DNA from 3 places in the Paenibacillus sp. V4I5 genome. Region 2 is predicted to be linked to each of the others. Evidence: riboswitches for the same ligand, from Rfam matches in the RefSeq annotation. Region 2 holds a riboswitch; each other region holds the start of a gene.
What was found. Region 2 has a riboswitch for cyclic di-GMP ahead of QFZ78_RS37740 (putative motility protein). Riboswitches for the same ligand answer to the same signal wherever they lie in the genome.

Region 1 (4,595 bases), 5.3 Mb from region 2:
GCAGCGGAGGATTCGGAAATGAAAACAACTCGATCTGCTGCTCGGTCTTCCCGATGCGTAGATCCAACTTATAGGAGTCACGTTCTGCACGATATGTTTCGTGTATGACTGTTAATCCAAGTAAGTCGACATAGAAGTGTTTCGATCGCTCATAATTGGAGCTGATGATCGCCACATGATGAATTTGTTCTAACTCCACTCCATTGCCCCCTGTCCCCATTTCGTGAAAAACCGCTTTCCGGGAACTCCCCATCCTGCGGTCCGTTTCACTTATTTTATCCGTCTGTTCTCATCGTTTCAACAATTTTCTTCAAAACTTCCTCAGCGTGCACATAGTCAACTTGGCAAGTACCAGCTGCACGATGACCGCCTCCACCATTTTGGAGCATCAAATTGCCAATATTCGTTTTGGACGAGCGATTCACAATGCTGTGACCACAAGCAAAGACGCAGTTTTGTTTATTTCGGCCATCGACGACCCAAATCGAGATATTTTGCTCCGGATAAAGGGCATACACCATGAAACGGTTCCCTGGATAGATGGTTTCCACATCACGAAGGTCGGTAATAATAACATTGCCTTCCGTCCGCGTATAGGTTTGAAGCATATCACGATATAAGGCATCTAACTCAAAATATCGCGAAACACGCTCTTTCACATCTGGTAATTCCATAATCTCATGAACGGACATCGTTGCACAGTGCTCCACAAGATCTTCCATCAATTGATAATTACTAATCCGATAATCGCGATAACGGCCTAAACCCGTTCGAGCATCCATGATAAAAGATAATAAATCCCATCCGCTTGGGTTCAAAATATCTTCTTTGCTGAACTGCGCCGAATCCGCTTTATCTACCCCACGCATAATATCATCGATATCACCGAAGGTCTCAGGCCCTCCATAGTAATCATAAACAACACGTGCCGCACTTGGCGCGATACGGGTTTCCCCTTTGAATTCAATCTTTTCGCCCATCCGCTCAAGTTCACTGGAATGATGATCGAACCACAAGCCACAACCCGCTACATAAGGGACATTGGCCAAAATATCGTTTTCCGAAACCTCTATCAAACCGTCCTGCATATCTTTGGGATGGACGAATTTCATTTCATCCACCATGTTTAACTTTTTGAAAAGCATCGCGCATACTAATCCGTCAAAATCCGAACGAGTGATTAATCTCATGCTATGTATCCCCCTAAAAATAGTTCCAAAGCACTACTAAAACCTACAATCATTATATCAGTTTTTGTCAATTTGTGACAATCATTTTGTCTTTATAAATCCCTTACAGCTGGTAATAAAAAAACGGTACGCCTAGATAGGCTGTACCGTTCTTAATTTGGATGATAAACATTGATAAAGCCTTGTCAAAAATGCTTCAATTTGCGACATCGGCGGCATTTTCACAGAAAGTTTAACCTCGCCCTTCCAGTAGAAAATCAAGATGCTATTGTTTCTCCCGTGAAACATTTCAACATCCCAACAATTTTCATTTAATGCGTATTCTTCCCGATTAATCATGAGCTTTGGTCCATCCGAGGAAGGCACCAAACGGGCAACATGATTACCACATAGCGAGGTCACTTTTTGTTCTTCTTGTTGTATTCCTTCTGATTGCATGCTGCTGGATCCTCCTTTTATTTTTACATGAATTTGTTATGACAGAGAAAAACCCCACCATAGTGAACCGATCGGAGGGGTTCTGATGTTGATACCCAATCGTTCGGCGGCTGGCTGGCTGCGAGTCCGGTTTGCAGGACAAGGAAGCCCCTTTAGCTTTGCGTCACTGGCTTTCGCCAGCTTTGCCTTTGTCGAGATGTCTTGCTACATATCTGAAGAACTAAGAGTAATAAATATGTACACTCTCAAGGATACGGGAAGTCGTTTTGAAATCGAATAGTTCCTAAGAACTAATTTTGCATTATTTTTCAAAAAAATTCTTTTTTCGACGTATTTTTCGCCATCATTTGACGAATTGAGCCTCTCCAGTAGAAAATGGATCCCGTAATTGTAAGAACAGCCATAAGAACATATAACGTATCTCCACCATAAGAAACGAGCAAGAACCCACCTACCCAGGGTCCAATAAAGTGGCCTATGTTCGTTAATGTTTGAGCGCCAAAATAGGTGCCACGCATATGCTCGGGAGCTAATTTGTCAATCAACATATTAGCAGCGGGGTAATTTAGAATCTCGCCAAGGGTGAAAATACCCATCGAAATAATTAGCCATACCAGCGAGTGGGAAAATGCAAAGCCGACATCCCCTAACGCAAACATTAGGTTGCCAATTACAATTGCAGCGACTGGCGTGTACTTTTCGGCCAACCGAGTAAGTGGAATCTGCATGACAATGACCACAATCGCATTCACACTCATCAAGATCGCAAACATTTTCACGCCATCGACAAAACTCTGCTCCAAATATTGCGAAAGTGTCACCATCACCTGGGAGTATCCGATAGCTCCAATAATGCCACCAAAGATATACAAGCGAAAAGTCATATCACTGCGAATCACTCGCACAGCAGAACCGAAAGTAACCGAAGATTTCTTCTCACCCTCGATTTTCTTGATGCCAAAAGCGATGAGCAGTGCGTAAAGAGTGACCGCATAAATAAAATAAATGATTCCTGTGATGAGAAAAGGCAGCGCACCGTTCATCGTAGCGAAAAAGGCACCCAAAAGTGGCCCGACTGCAACACCAAGATTAATAGCCATATACCGCATCGAAAATACTTTAAGTCGCTTAGCAGGTTCTGTGAGATCTGCCATCAACGCCTGCGACACGGGCTCATAAAAGGATCGGCACAAGCCGTTCAGCATATTGAGCAGCATAAACAGAATTGGTAATTTAACCATGCCGAAGCCTAAGAACACGAACGCCCAGCCGAAAAGCGCCGCCAGCATGATAATGCGCCTTCCGAATCGGTCCGATAAGGTGCCCCCAATAAAACCGCCTACGGTCCCAGCCAAAGAACCCATCCCAATGACAATTCCGATCATCACCGCACTCATCGACGTATGTCTGGCTAAATAAATCGCGAGAAACGGCAAACTCATAGAGGACGCGGCCCTAGCCATAACGGTTCCAAGTATTAACGTATGTACAATGGGATGATAAGAATTTAGAAAACCACGCAATCGATTCATTAGAGATGACTCCTATCGCTGTTTAATTTACCGAAGGTCAAAGAAATCGACACCGAATTCCAATTATACACGAAAAATGACGATATGTGTCTCCAATTTGGCTCTAGTTTTGAATCTGTGAGCCGCTGACTTCCTTTAGATTCATCCTCGCGGGCGACACCCTTGTCTTAAGCTAATGGCTACTACTGCCTTCGCCATTCAGGACTTGAACCCTGTAGATAGCGCCCATGCTGGGCGCACAACAAAAGACACCCTCCGACGGAGAGTGTCCAAAAGAAAGTTTTCATCATGTTCCTAGTGTCCATTCGCCGCTTTACCCGGAACCCCAGTCGGGGTCATGCGATTTTACGAACAGAATGCTGCTTCCACAGCTTACGTTAACTGCCGCCGCATCCAGACCCGCAGCTCGACCCTGACGAGCAAGAAGAACCCGAGCCGGAGCTGCAGCTGCTAGAGCCACCACTACCTTGATCTCCTGAGCTGTCGTTATTGCTTCCATAGCCGCCACAACCCGATGAAGAACAGCTGCTTTGCTTGTATTTCTCCGATTCTAGTCCAGCCTCAGGCCACTGCGAGTTCATCCCGCTTGTATAGTTACCATTATCCTGAATGGAGAAGAACATCATGGCTCCTGCCATATACACCAAGTTGTTCGGGTTTGTTAGTGAATCCTTCCAGCCTGTGTCCTCAAACCTGCGACTGTTCACTGAATGTCTGGCTTCTTTAATCGCCTGCGTGATTAGTATGCGGATCGTCTCTGCAACTTCTGGATACCGCTTCGCCTGCTCCATATCGAACCATTGCTCGGCGATTTCTTCTTCATTCGCTTTGCGAAGCAAATCTGTACGTTCCTCATCCAGCGGATTGCGGAAAAAACCGTTCCAGCATCGTGAACTCGTTGGAGCGAACTCGAACAAGTGCGCATATACCCAATCGAACCAAGCACGTTCACCCGGCATTTGCTTCGGTTCACGTTCAGGTGAATGATGAATAACGCCACCAGCGAATTGATCCCCGAACCGTTGATATTCTCTCGTAAACATCAGCATCTCATGCCAAATTTCATCGATTTCGCTGCTAAACATCGGAGTTCTTTTTAAAATGAGATTCATCAGGAAAAATCGCTTTAATTCGAACCATTTACAGGCAAACTCGTCATCGGACATGGAAGGATTCCCAGCTTTTACGCGATATTGGAGTCTTTCTACATAATCAAGTGGAAGTGCACTATTCAGCTTAGTAACGATACGTTCTAACGGAACTCCTTCTAGCAAACCAAGCCCTTGGGGTAGATCTGAAGCTCGAAAGTCCGGTTTGGATTTGCCTACGCGACTTCTCTTGGACGGTTTGGGTGATTTTCGGAATAAAAAACGAAACATTTGGCATCCCTCCCTATTTCCAATATAACATAGTAATGTAAAGAGAAGAATAACGC
Region 2 (4,595 bases):
CTTCTCCTGCAGGCCTTCTGTCACCGAAAGCAGCGGCAAGCGAAGTGTTCCGGATTCAATGACACCTTGCTGCTCAAGCAGCCATTTGAGAGGTGCTGGATTAGGCTCTTCGAAAAGTAATCGGATGAGTGGCAGCAATTCATCGAATAGCTGCTTACTCATTTCGTGTTGACCTGCAACAAAATGCCGATAGAACGAAACAAACCGCTCAGTCATTACATTCGCTGACGCACTCATAACCCCTTTAGCACCGGAGCTAAGCGCCGCAAAAAGCAGTGAGTCCTCCCCACACAGTACGGGTTTCGAGCCTAGACGAGTAAGCTCAGACACCAATCGGGTGTTCGGCGTACTGTCCTTCATACCTATGACACCATCGAGTTCAAGTATCGTACGCACAGTATCAAGTTCCAACGTAACACCCGTGCGATGCGGTACTTCATATAAAATAACAGGGACACCAACGCTGGCTGCCCGGCGAAAATGTTCAATGATCCCTTGTTGACTCGGCCGATTATAGTAAGGCACAACGACTAAAACGGCGTCAGCCCCTAATTTCCCTGCAGCCTCCGTCTTTTTCACCGTGGACAAGGTAACATTCGTTCCTGTACCTACAATGAGCGGAACATCTACTTGCGCAGCCTCGCGAGCCGCTTGTGCTGTAGCGAACAAGATCGCCATTTCCTCATTTGTAATCGTCGGCGATTCCCCTGTCGTTCCATTGACGACCAGTCCGTCTACCTCATCTTGAAATAAATTGTAAGCTAGATTATAGAAAGAGGCTGCATCCACCTCGTATTCCTCATCAAATGGCGTAATAATGGGAACATAGATCCCGTTTAAGTCTTTTTCTCTTAACATCCCAATCATCTCCCAATCCTCATTCATTTGTACATTCACTTTAGCATGGATCATTGAATCACAGTTAGCTATAATAAATGATAAGACTCATCAAAAATTTTGATATTAAAGCGAGGGGTTCCCATGGATTTAACCTATTTCCGAACCTTTCGGGAGGTTGCACGGAGAAAGAGCTTTACACGAGCTGCCGAAGAATTGGGCTATGCGCAATCCAGTATTACGATGCAAATTCAGAAGCTGGAACGAGAGTATGGCGTACCATTATTCGAAAGATATGGACGTCAGCTTCGATTAACAGCACCTGGTGAAAGCTTGTTAAAGCTGGTCTTGCAAATGCTTGACCTCTATGATCAATCCAAAGAAATGATAACAAGTGAGGTTAGCGGAACACTGACCATCGGTACGATTAACTCACTCGCAGCTTACTATTTACCGCCCTATTTACATGTGCTGAAACAGCTTTACCCTGGTCTTAATATCCAGCTCTTCCCTGACAGTGAAGCTTCGCTTATTACCAAAGTAAGAGAAGGGGATTATGATATAGGGCTAATATTAGATCGTTATCCGGCAGACACCGCACTTGCATGCACGAAAGTCAGAGAAGAACCTTTGGTTTTGGTAGCACCGCTTGAGCATCCGCTAACGAAGCGAGCACAAATACAGCTAACTGATTTTCAACAAGCCGAATTTATCGTTACTGAAGAGGGCTGCATCATCTATCGAGGTATGTTTGAAAAGTTACTAAAAGATCATGCTGTCCCGCTTCAAATTGGATTTGAGCTCGGTAATTTAGAAACAATTAAGCACTGCGTCATGAATGGCCTTGGCATCGCCCTGCTGCCCCAAATTGCCGTACAGAACGAACTGGAACAAGGGAAACTTGCCCATCTTCCTTTTTCACATTCGGACTTAAAACTGGATCTTCAACTGCTGCTCCACCCCAAAAAGTGGATGTCCCAGCCCTTGCAAACATTCATTCAACAACTGACTCAAGAATAACCTCGGCAAATAAAAAAAGAAGCTCTCCTTTTCGTAAAGGTAGAGCTTCTTCTGTTATGAACTTATATGCGGATGTCGAGATTACCACCCAAATGCGGTGTCGCAGAAGCGGTAACCAGCTGTTGGGATTTAGCAAAATCCTGTATTAATGTACTAGATGAAGCTGCTTGCATATCACTTACTTTGCTTAAAAGCTGAATGCCAACGGCTTGCTTCAATGCATCTCCACCGCTAATTGCAGTCAGAACACTATTGATATTTACGAGCACTTCTCCTCTCATCGTTCGGTAGCTGGCGAGCATGCGGCCGTAACCGAGAAGCCCCTATAGCTTTGCGTCTGTCGCTTTCGCGTCATTTGCCATTTCGCAGATGTTAGGCAGTACCTAGCACTTATCCAGTATAGGATATTCTTACACAATTCGTCAATCTTCGCATTATAAGTAGCTACAGATCTACACCAAATGCAGCAGGATTTGATCTCCAAGAACGAAGTAATTCCATGTCTTCTTGTTTGATTTTCCCCTTCTCTAAAGCCACTTCAAGCAGTGTGGAGTAATTGGAAAGAGTATACAGTGGCATATCAGCATCTTGGAACGCATCTGTTGCTTTATCTAGCTGATAGGAGAAAATCGCCAGCACACCCAGCGCTACAGCGCCAGCTTCTTTGACTGCAATAGCTGCTTTCAAAGAACTGCCACCCGTAGAGATAAGATCCTCAATCACGATCACCTTTTGACCTGGTTTCACAGTGCCTTCAATCAAGTTCTCTTTGCCATGTCCTTTGGCTTTATCACGAATGTAGATCATCGGGAGACCTAGCTTCTGAGCTACCCAAGCGGCATGAGGAATCCCCGCTGTTGCCGTACCAGCAACAACCTCAGCATCCGGAAATTTCTCTTGGATCAAAGCTGCGAAGCCGTCAGCGATCGCTTCGCGAATAGCTGGGTGTGACATTGTCAGACGATTGTCACAATAGATTGGCGACTTGAGGCCAGAAGTCCACGTAAAAGGCTGCTGCGGTCGAAGTGCTACTGCTTCGATATCTAATAATGACGCTGCAATATGCTGCGCGATTGTTTCGAGTTGACTCATGTTCCTACCACCGTTCCTTCCGTTGTTAGACAAAAGCATACTACACGATTGAATCGATAATCGCTTCAATTGCTGCTCTTGGATCCGCTGCGCCTGTGATCGGTCGACCGATCACGACGTAATCCGTCCCCTGCGCGAACGCCTCAGCCGGCGTCATGATGCGCGACTGGTCACCCACGTCGGCTCCAGCCGGGCGAATGCCTGGCGTCACGGTGACGAACCCGTCACCACACGCCGCCTTAATCGCTGTCACCTCTAGCGGTGACGCGACAACACCCTGCAGCCCCGCAGCATGCGCCAAGCGGGCATAGCGAATGACGGCCTGCTCAACCGTACCGGTCAGGCCGATCTCATCATTCAGCACCTGCACGCTGGTGCTGGTCAACTGCGTCACGCCGATCACGATCGGACGTACAGCTCCAGTTACTAACCCCTTGTCGACACCCTCCAAGGCGGCTTCCATCATCTGCTTGCCTCCGGCAGCATGGACATTGAACACGTCAACCCCAAGGCGCGTCACGCTTTCCGCGCCGCCTTTGACTGTGTTCGGAATGTCATGCATCTTCACATCGAGGAACACCTTGTAGCCGCGATCTTTCAGACTCGCGACGAAGCCGGGACCCGCAGCATAGAACAGTTGCATGCCCACCTTCACGTAACACGGGATGCCTTCGAGCTGCTTTAGCAGCCCTTCAGCACCTTCTGCGTTAGCATAATCCAAAGCGACCATAATGCGTCCAGTAACATCTGTGCGAGTTAACGTACTCAAATTCGTCACTCTCCTTTAGACATGAATTGGCATTGCTCGTGAGGAGAAGTTGATCGTTTCAAGCATATTAACAAGCGCTCTTACTGTATCAAGTGATGTCATACAAACTACACCGTTCTCTACAGCTTCACGACGAATGCGGAAACCATCACGCTCTGGCTCTTTACCTTTCGTCAGTGTGTTCACAACGAACTGTGCATCACCGCTGCGGATGAGATCCAGAATGTTAGGCGAACCTTCGCTCAGCTTGTGAACGGTCGTCACTGGAAGACCAGCTTGTTCGATCGCTGTTGCCGTTCCGCCTGTTGCAATGATTTTATATCCAAGGCGATAGAAGCCTTTTAAGATTTCAATCGCTTCATCTTTATCTTTGTCAGCTACTGTTACAACGACAGATCCTGCTGCAGGAATTTTCATGCCCGCTCCAATTAAGCCTTTGTAGAGTGCTTTGGCAAAATTGATATCGCGCCCCATAACCTCACCCGTCGATTTCATTTCAGGTCCGAGCGTCGTATCTACACGGCGCAGCTTCGCGAAGGAAAACACTGGCACTTTAACCGATACGTACTTGTCTTCCGGCCATAAACCGCCTTGGTAGCCCATATCAGCCAGCTTTTGTCCCATAATGACGCGTGTAGCCACGTTAGCCATCGGGATGTTCGTTACTTTGCTCAAGAAAGGCACGGTTCTGGAAGAACGCGGGTTTACCTCGATCACATACACTTGATCGTTATGAATAACGAACTGGATGTTAACCAGACCAACTACGTTCAGCTCAAGGCCGATTTTCGTCGTAATGTCGATAATTTGTTGTTTAATCTCGTCCGAGACGGATTGCGGTGGATAAACCGCGATGGAGTCACCGGAGTGAACCCCT
Region 3 (4,595 bases), 2.5 Mb from region 2:
AGCCCAGTGCCAAAAACGGCCTGGGCTTGTTTGATCATGAACCTATTTGACCACATAAGAAAGTATAAGTTTTTTCTAAAAGAAAACCTGACTTTCTTATTGGCGATAAAACCTACATTTAAACGCGGTCGCTCATCTTCGAAAGGCCTCGATAGAGGTTTTCTCACTAGATTTGTCTTTGTTTTGTATAAGGATTTTATGGTATATCTATAACTTCGATATCATTCGGTTTCCCATATGTCCTTCCAACCAGTCAGTCAACTGGTGGAAACCGTCGAGTGTAAAGGGGATGACCTGTTTTTCGTTATTTTGGTTGGACATCTCAATGATAATTTTGTTCTCACTTTCCGTACAAACGACGTTGAAATTCGCTGTATTCCCCTGAATGTCTTCCTGCCAACTGCAATTATAGCTGCTAACAAAGCTTTTCATTTTCTCATTTCCCCTTATCCTATGATTTGTGTTCTCATTCTCGGTAAGGTCTGGAATCTCGATTGACGCTGCTATTAGTTCTGCAGCAGCTTCCTGTTCTATCGTCGCTGGATGCGAATCCTCGAGCAGTTCGAGCAACGCGGCAGGCTCAATGCCCGCCACGACAGCTTCAGCCTGATTGTCTTCACATTTTTCTACGGGATGTTCGTGTTCGATCACACTTGGCTTATCCTCGAATTCGATAGGAGTTTGATCCTCTGAATGTGCCGTAAGGTCTTCCTTGCTAGCCGAAGGTGCAACGCCGAGATGGGGTTCTGCATGAGTTTGGATCATTTCAATTAAACGGACGGGGTTGAAAGGTTTCATTAAGTAACCTTTAGCCCCGGCTTCAAGCGCATCGAAAATCAAATCCTGCTGATTGCTGGCCGAGCAGATCAACACGACGGCGTCGCGATCGAGCTTAAGAATTTCCTTAATGGCATCGATGCCATTCATTTCAGGCATCGTTAGATCCATCAGGACGATATCCGGAATCAGTTCTTCATACAGCTTAATAGCTTCTCTACCGTTAGTCGCTTCTCCAACCACTTCATAACCATTCTGCTTTAAGCAATCGGCAGCCATTTTGCGCATGAATTGGGTATCATCAACAATAAGAAATCGGTAAGACATCCTAGTTCCCCCTTAGAATTGGATTGCTGTCAATCGATCGTTTTTAACACTTCTTCGACGGTAGTGATGCCTTCACGAACTTTGAGTAGCCCATCGTACAATATCGTTTTGTAGCCGATTTGCACTAAATGGTTTTCGATTTCCTGGATCGGACGTTGCCCAGTAATGAGCTCGCGCAGCTTTCCGTCAATAAGCAGCACCTCCTGTAGGGCAACCACACCTCGATAACCGGTATCGTTGCATACTCTGCAGCCAGTCCCTCGAGTCACGGTTAATTTGCCGCTGATCTGGGTGGATACCAAGGTTCGGAAATTGCCGATAATTCCTTTTCCGTTCTTCTGATCATCCGAATGCAGAACTGCATGAGCTTCAAATAGCTTGATTTCATCTTCGGTAGCGGGCAAGGATTGAGCGCATTGACGGCATATTCGCCTTACCCAACGCTGAGTCACAATGCAGGAAAGCGAAGCGCTGAGCAGGTGCGAGTCTTTATTCATGTCCATCAGCCGGCTTATAGTCTTGACTGCACTGCTGCCATATATGGCACCGAGCACAATACGGCCGGTGAGGGTCGTCCTTATTGCCATTTCAAACGTTTCCGCATCATGGATATCACTGACCATGACGACGTTCGGATCCTGACGCAATACCGACCGAAGCACATGAGCAAAAGTCAGGCCGAGCTGTTCGTTCACCTCCACCTGTGTAATTCCCGGCATTCTGAGCTCTATTGGATCTTCGATGGTTATGATTCTATGGTTTTCGTTTGTCAGTCGAGTGAGGATCGAATATAACATGGAAGTTTTCCTGCTGCCTTCCGGCCCGCAAATCAAGATCATGCCGCTTGGCAGTCCAAGCGCTTTTTCGAATTTTTGCAAATTGGTTTCACTGAACTCAAGCTCGGAAATGGCTAGTTGAGGTTCAGAATTATCTGTCAAGCGAAGAAATAGGCTTTCGCCGTTAACACTTGGCAGGGTGGATACGCGTATATCCAACTGCTTGTGGTCAACCTTAATCTGAAAACGGCCGTTTTGTGGCAGCCGCTCTTCAGAGGCATTTAGATTGGCTAGAAGTTTGATGCGTTTGAACAACGTTTCATGCATGTGTTTAGAAAGCGTTTTCTTATTTTTGAGCGAACTGTCAATTCGGTATTTGACTATAAGCCCGTCTTCATGCGGTTCGATATGAATGCCACTTGCTTGTTGATATACGCCGGCTTGAATGATTTCATTCAACGTTTCTACGGTTGTATCGACACCATAATATCGGTTGATGGCTTCTTCCATTTCGATTCGCATGGCTATAAACGGTTGAACACTCATACCCGTCGCCATTTGAATAGCTTTAATCGCCTCTTTATTTAAAGGGTCGATCATGGCCACCTTGAGTTTACCTCCGGCGCAGCTGATTGGAACGAGATGATACTTCCTGGCAATCGATTCATCTATGAGCTGGACTGTAGGAAGATCAAATATCGTTTCGTTGAGATTTACGACAGGTACGCCTAGTTGGAACTCCAGCGCCTCGACGAGCTGACGCTCGGTGATAAACCCAAATTCGGTCAGTATCCCCCCGAGCTTTTTTGGGTGACGCGTCTGTTCCTTAAGCGCCTGATCGAGCTGCTCCTCCGTAATAACGCCATTCATGACTAGAAGTTCGCCAATGCGCATGTGCTCCTCCTTACTGAACGTATCTATTTAATGAAAAATAAAAAACCAAGCTGCTAGAGCGGCCCGGCTTTCATGCCATCGTATCTCGATGGGTTAGAACCGTGGCTTTGCGTCCCCGGCTTTCGCGCGGGTTTGCCTTTTATCATTCACTTGGATTACAGGATTCGTCTAACCATATAATTCGACATGAATAATAACATTCTGTAAGTTTATTTAAATTCCTTCCTTGCACTAGTCGTACTATTTTCCTAATTTTCAGCATTTTTTTTTGGTTCGGATGTAGGTCCAGCCTAAAAAAAATCCTGCCTTTCAAAGCCTATGAATTTATGGGAATGACATAAAACAAGGGGTTTTCTCCTAAATGATGGAACAGCGTTATCACTTTATACCCACAATAAATAGTAGGAGAACTATAAGAGAAGGTGTCTTTTGGCATGAAAATGAGTTATCTAAATTGTTAGAAAATTGGGCTTTTTGGTGGATACCTAAAAATCAAGTCGAATTCTATGATGAAAGCATCACAACGAATTCCAAGCGGAACATCGCATCTGGAATCTCGACAAAGGCAAAACCGGTGAAAACCGGCGACGCAAAGCTATAGGGGCTAACGCACGACAAAACGTGTCAAGCCAGCCAGCTGCCGAAAGAGGAAGGGCGTTTGTTTTGCTGTGCATATACAGCAGCAACCCCACCTTTCGGGAAAGGTGGGGTTTTTATTTGGCATAAGGGGGTCAAGACTGTTTGAGGCTGGTGAATACGAATACGGGCGAAACGATAGCCCAGCAGGTGATGGAGGCCAAAACCTTTGGTCGCAGACTACGTGGGTTGCTCTTTACAAAGCGACTTTCCAGCGGGTTATGCCTTCACATCGAACCGTGTAGATCGGTACATACCTTTTTCATGCAATACGCGATTGATGTGGTTTATCTGGATAAACAGCATCGTGTCGTAGGCGTAGAAGAGCAGTTGAAGCCGGGACGCGTTGGCGCTGTATTCAAAGGCACGACTTCAGTGGTGGAACTTCCCGCAGGCAGTATCGGCCTTACCCGAACGACCGTCGGTCAAACGGTCCAATTTATTTAAAAAACGAGGAGGAAATTAAAATGAAAAACAAAATCAAAGGTCTTTTAACAGAAGAGCAAGGACAAGGGATGACAGAGTACGGATTGGTTCTGGGTGTAATTGCGGTGGGTGTAGTTGGCATTCTGTTTGCATTAAAAGGGAATATTCTTACACTCTTCAACAGAGTGAACAATGATGTCTCGAATGCAGCTACTCGCACTTAATAAAATCAGCCTTCTTGTATGGAAGGGAACTATATGATGACAGCTAAATTAGTAGACTTGTATACAAATGAGCAAGGCCAAGGTATGACAGAGTACGGCTTGGTACTTGGCGTTATTGCGGTGGGTGTAGTTAGTATCTTATTTGGTATAAAGTTGGAGGTTTACAGCCTCTACGATAAAAGTGTTCGAGTCATCGAGCAATCAGCCAGAACAGTAGGACTTCTCGATTAAAAAAGGAGTGAAATGATTAAGGTGAGCAAAATCAAAAATCTTTTGGTTGAAGAACAGGGTCAAGGGATGACAGAGTATGGTCTGGTTCTTGGGGTAATCGCGGTTGGTGTAGTTGGTGTTTTGTTTGCACTGAAGGGTAATATTCTCACACTCTTCAACAGAGTCAACCAAGATGTAGCAAATGCGACTAATGGTACTCCATAATAACAGCGGTTGTCTTTTATATTAACGCTCCAATGAAGAGGGTCTTACGTTTTACGGAACGTAGACCCTTTTTATAAAAACATTCTTGGGAGGCAGGTAT

Region 1: linked by a shared signal. The riboswitch ahead of QFZ78_RS14055 (hypothetical protein) and the one ahead of QFZ78_RS37740 (putative motility protein) in region 2 are both predicted to bind cyclic di-GMP.
Region 3: linked by a shared signal. The riboswitch ahead of QFZ78_RS26790 (GspE/PulE family protein) and the one ahead of QFZ78_RS37740 (putative motility protein) in region 2 are both predicted to bind cyclic di-GMP.

Annotation. Positions count from the first base shown of each region.
Region 1 covers NZ_JAUSZB010000002.1:2,668,450-2,673,044, forward strand. The annotation lists gene gloA2 (SMU1112c/YaeR family gloxylase I-like metalloprotein) at 1-199, opposite strand, end outside; gene QFZ78_RS14050 (DHH family phosphoesterase) at 276-1,190, opposite strand; gene QFZ78_RS14055 (hypothetical protein) at 1,323-1,628, opposite strand; cyclic di-GMP riboswitch class I at 1,731-1,825, opposite strand; gene QFZ78_RS14060 (MDR family MFS transporter) at 1,937-3,160, opposite strand; gene QFZ78_RS14065 (glycine-rich domain-containing protein) at 3,538-4,539, opposite strand.
Region 2 covers NZ_JAUSZB010000002.1:7,983,506-7,988,100, reverse strand. The annotation lists gene dapA (4-hydroxy-tetrahydrodipicolinate synthase) at 1-858, opposite strand, end outside; gene QFZ78_RS37745 (LysR family transcriptional regulator) at 982-1,857, shown strand; gene QFZ78_RS37740 (putative motility protein) at 1,920-2,126, opposite strand; cyclic di-GMP riboswitch class I at 2,141-2,227, opposite strand; gene pyrE (orotate phosphoribosyltransferase) at 2,302-2,949, opposite strand; gene pyrF (orotidine-5'-phosphate decarboxylase) at 2,990-3,679, opposite strand; gene carB (carbamoyl-phosphate synthase large subunit) at 3,734-4,595, opposite strand, start outside.
Region 3 covers NZ_JAUSZB010000002.1:5,457,409-5,462,003, forward strand. The annotation lists partial or broken gene QFZ78_RS26785 (response regulator) at 757-1,104, opposite strand; gene QFZ78_RS26790 (GspE/PulE family protein) at 1,134-2,774, opposite strand; cyclic di-GMP riboswitch class I at 2,829-2,921, opposite strand; cyclic di-GMP riboswitch class I at 3,329-3,419, shown strand; gene QFZ78_RS26795 (DUF192 domain-containing protein) at 3,525-3,857, shown strand; gene QFZ78_RS26800 (Flp family type IVb pilin) at 3,878-4,060, shown strand; gene QFZ78_RS26805 (Flp family type IVb pilin) at 4,094-4,291, shown strand; gene QFZ78_RS26810 (Flp family type IVb pilin) at 4,304-4,495, shown strand; gene QFZ78_RS26815 (A24 family peptidase) at 4,594-4,595, shown strand, end outside.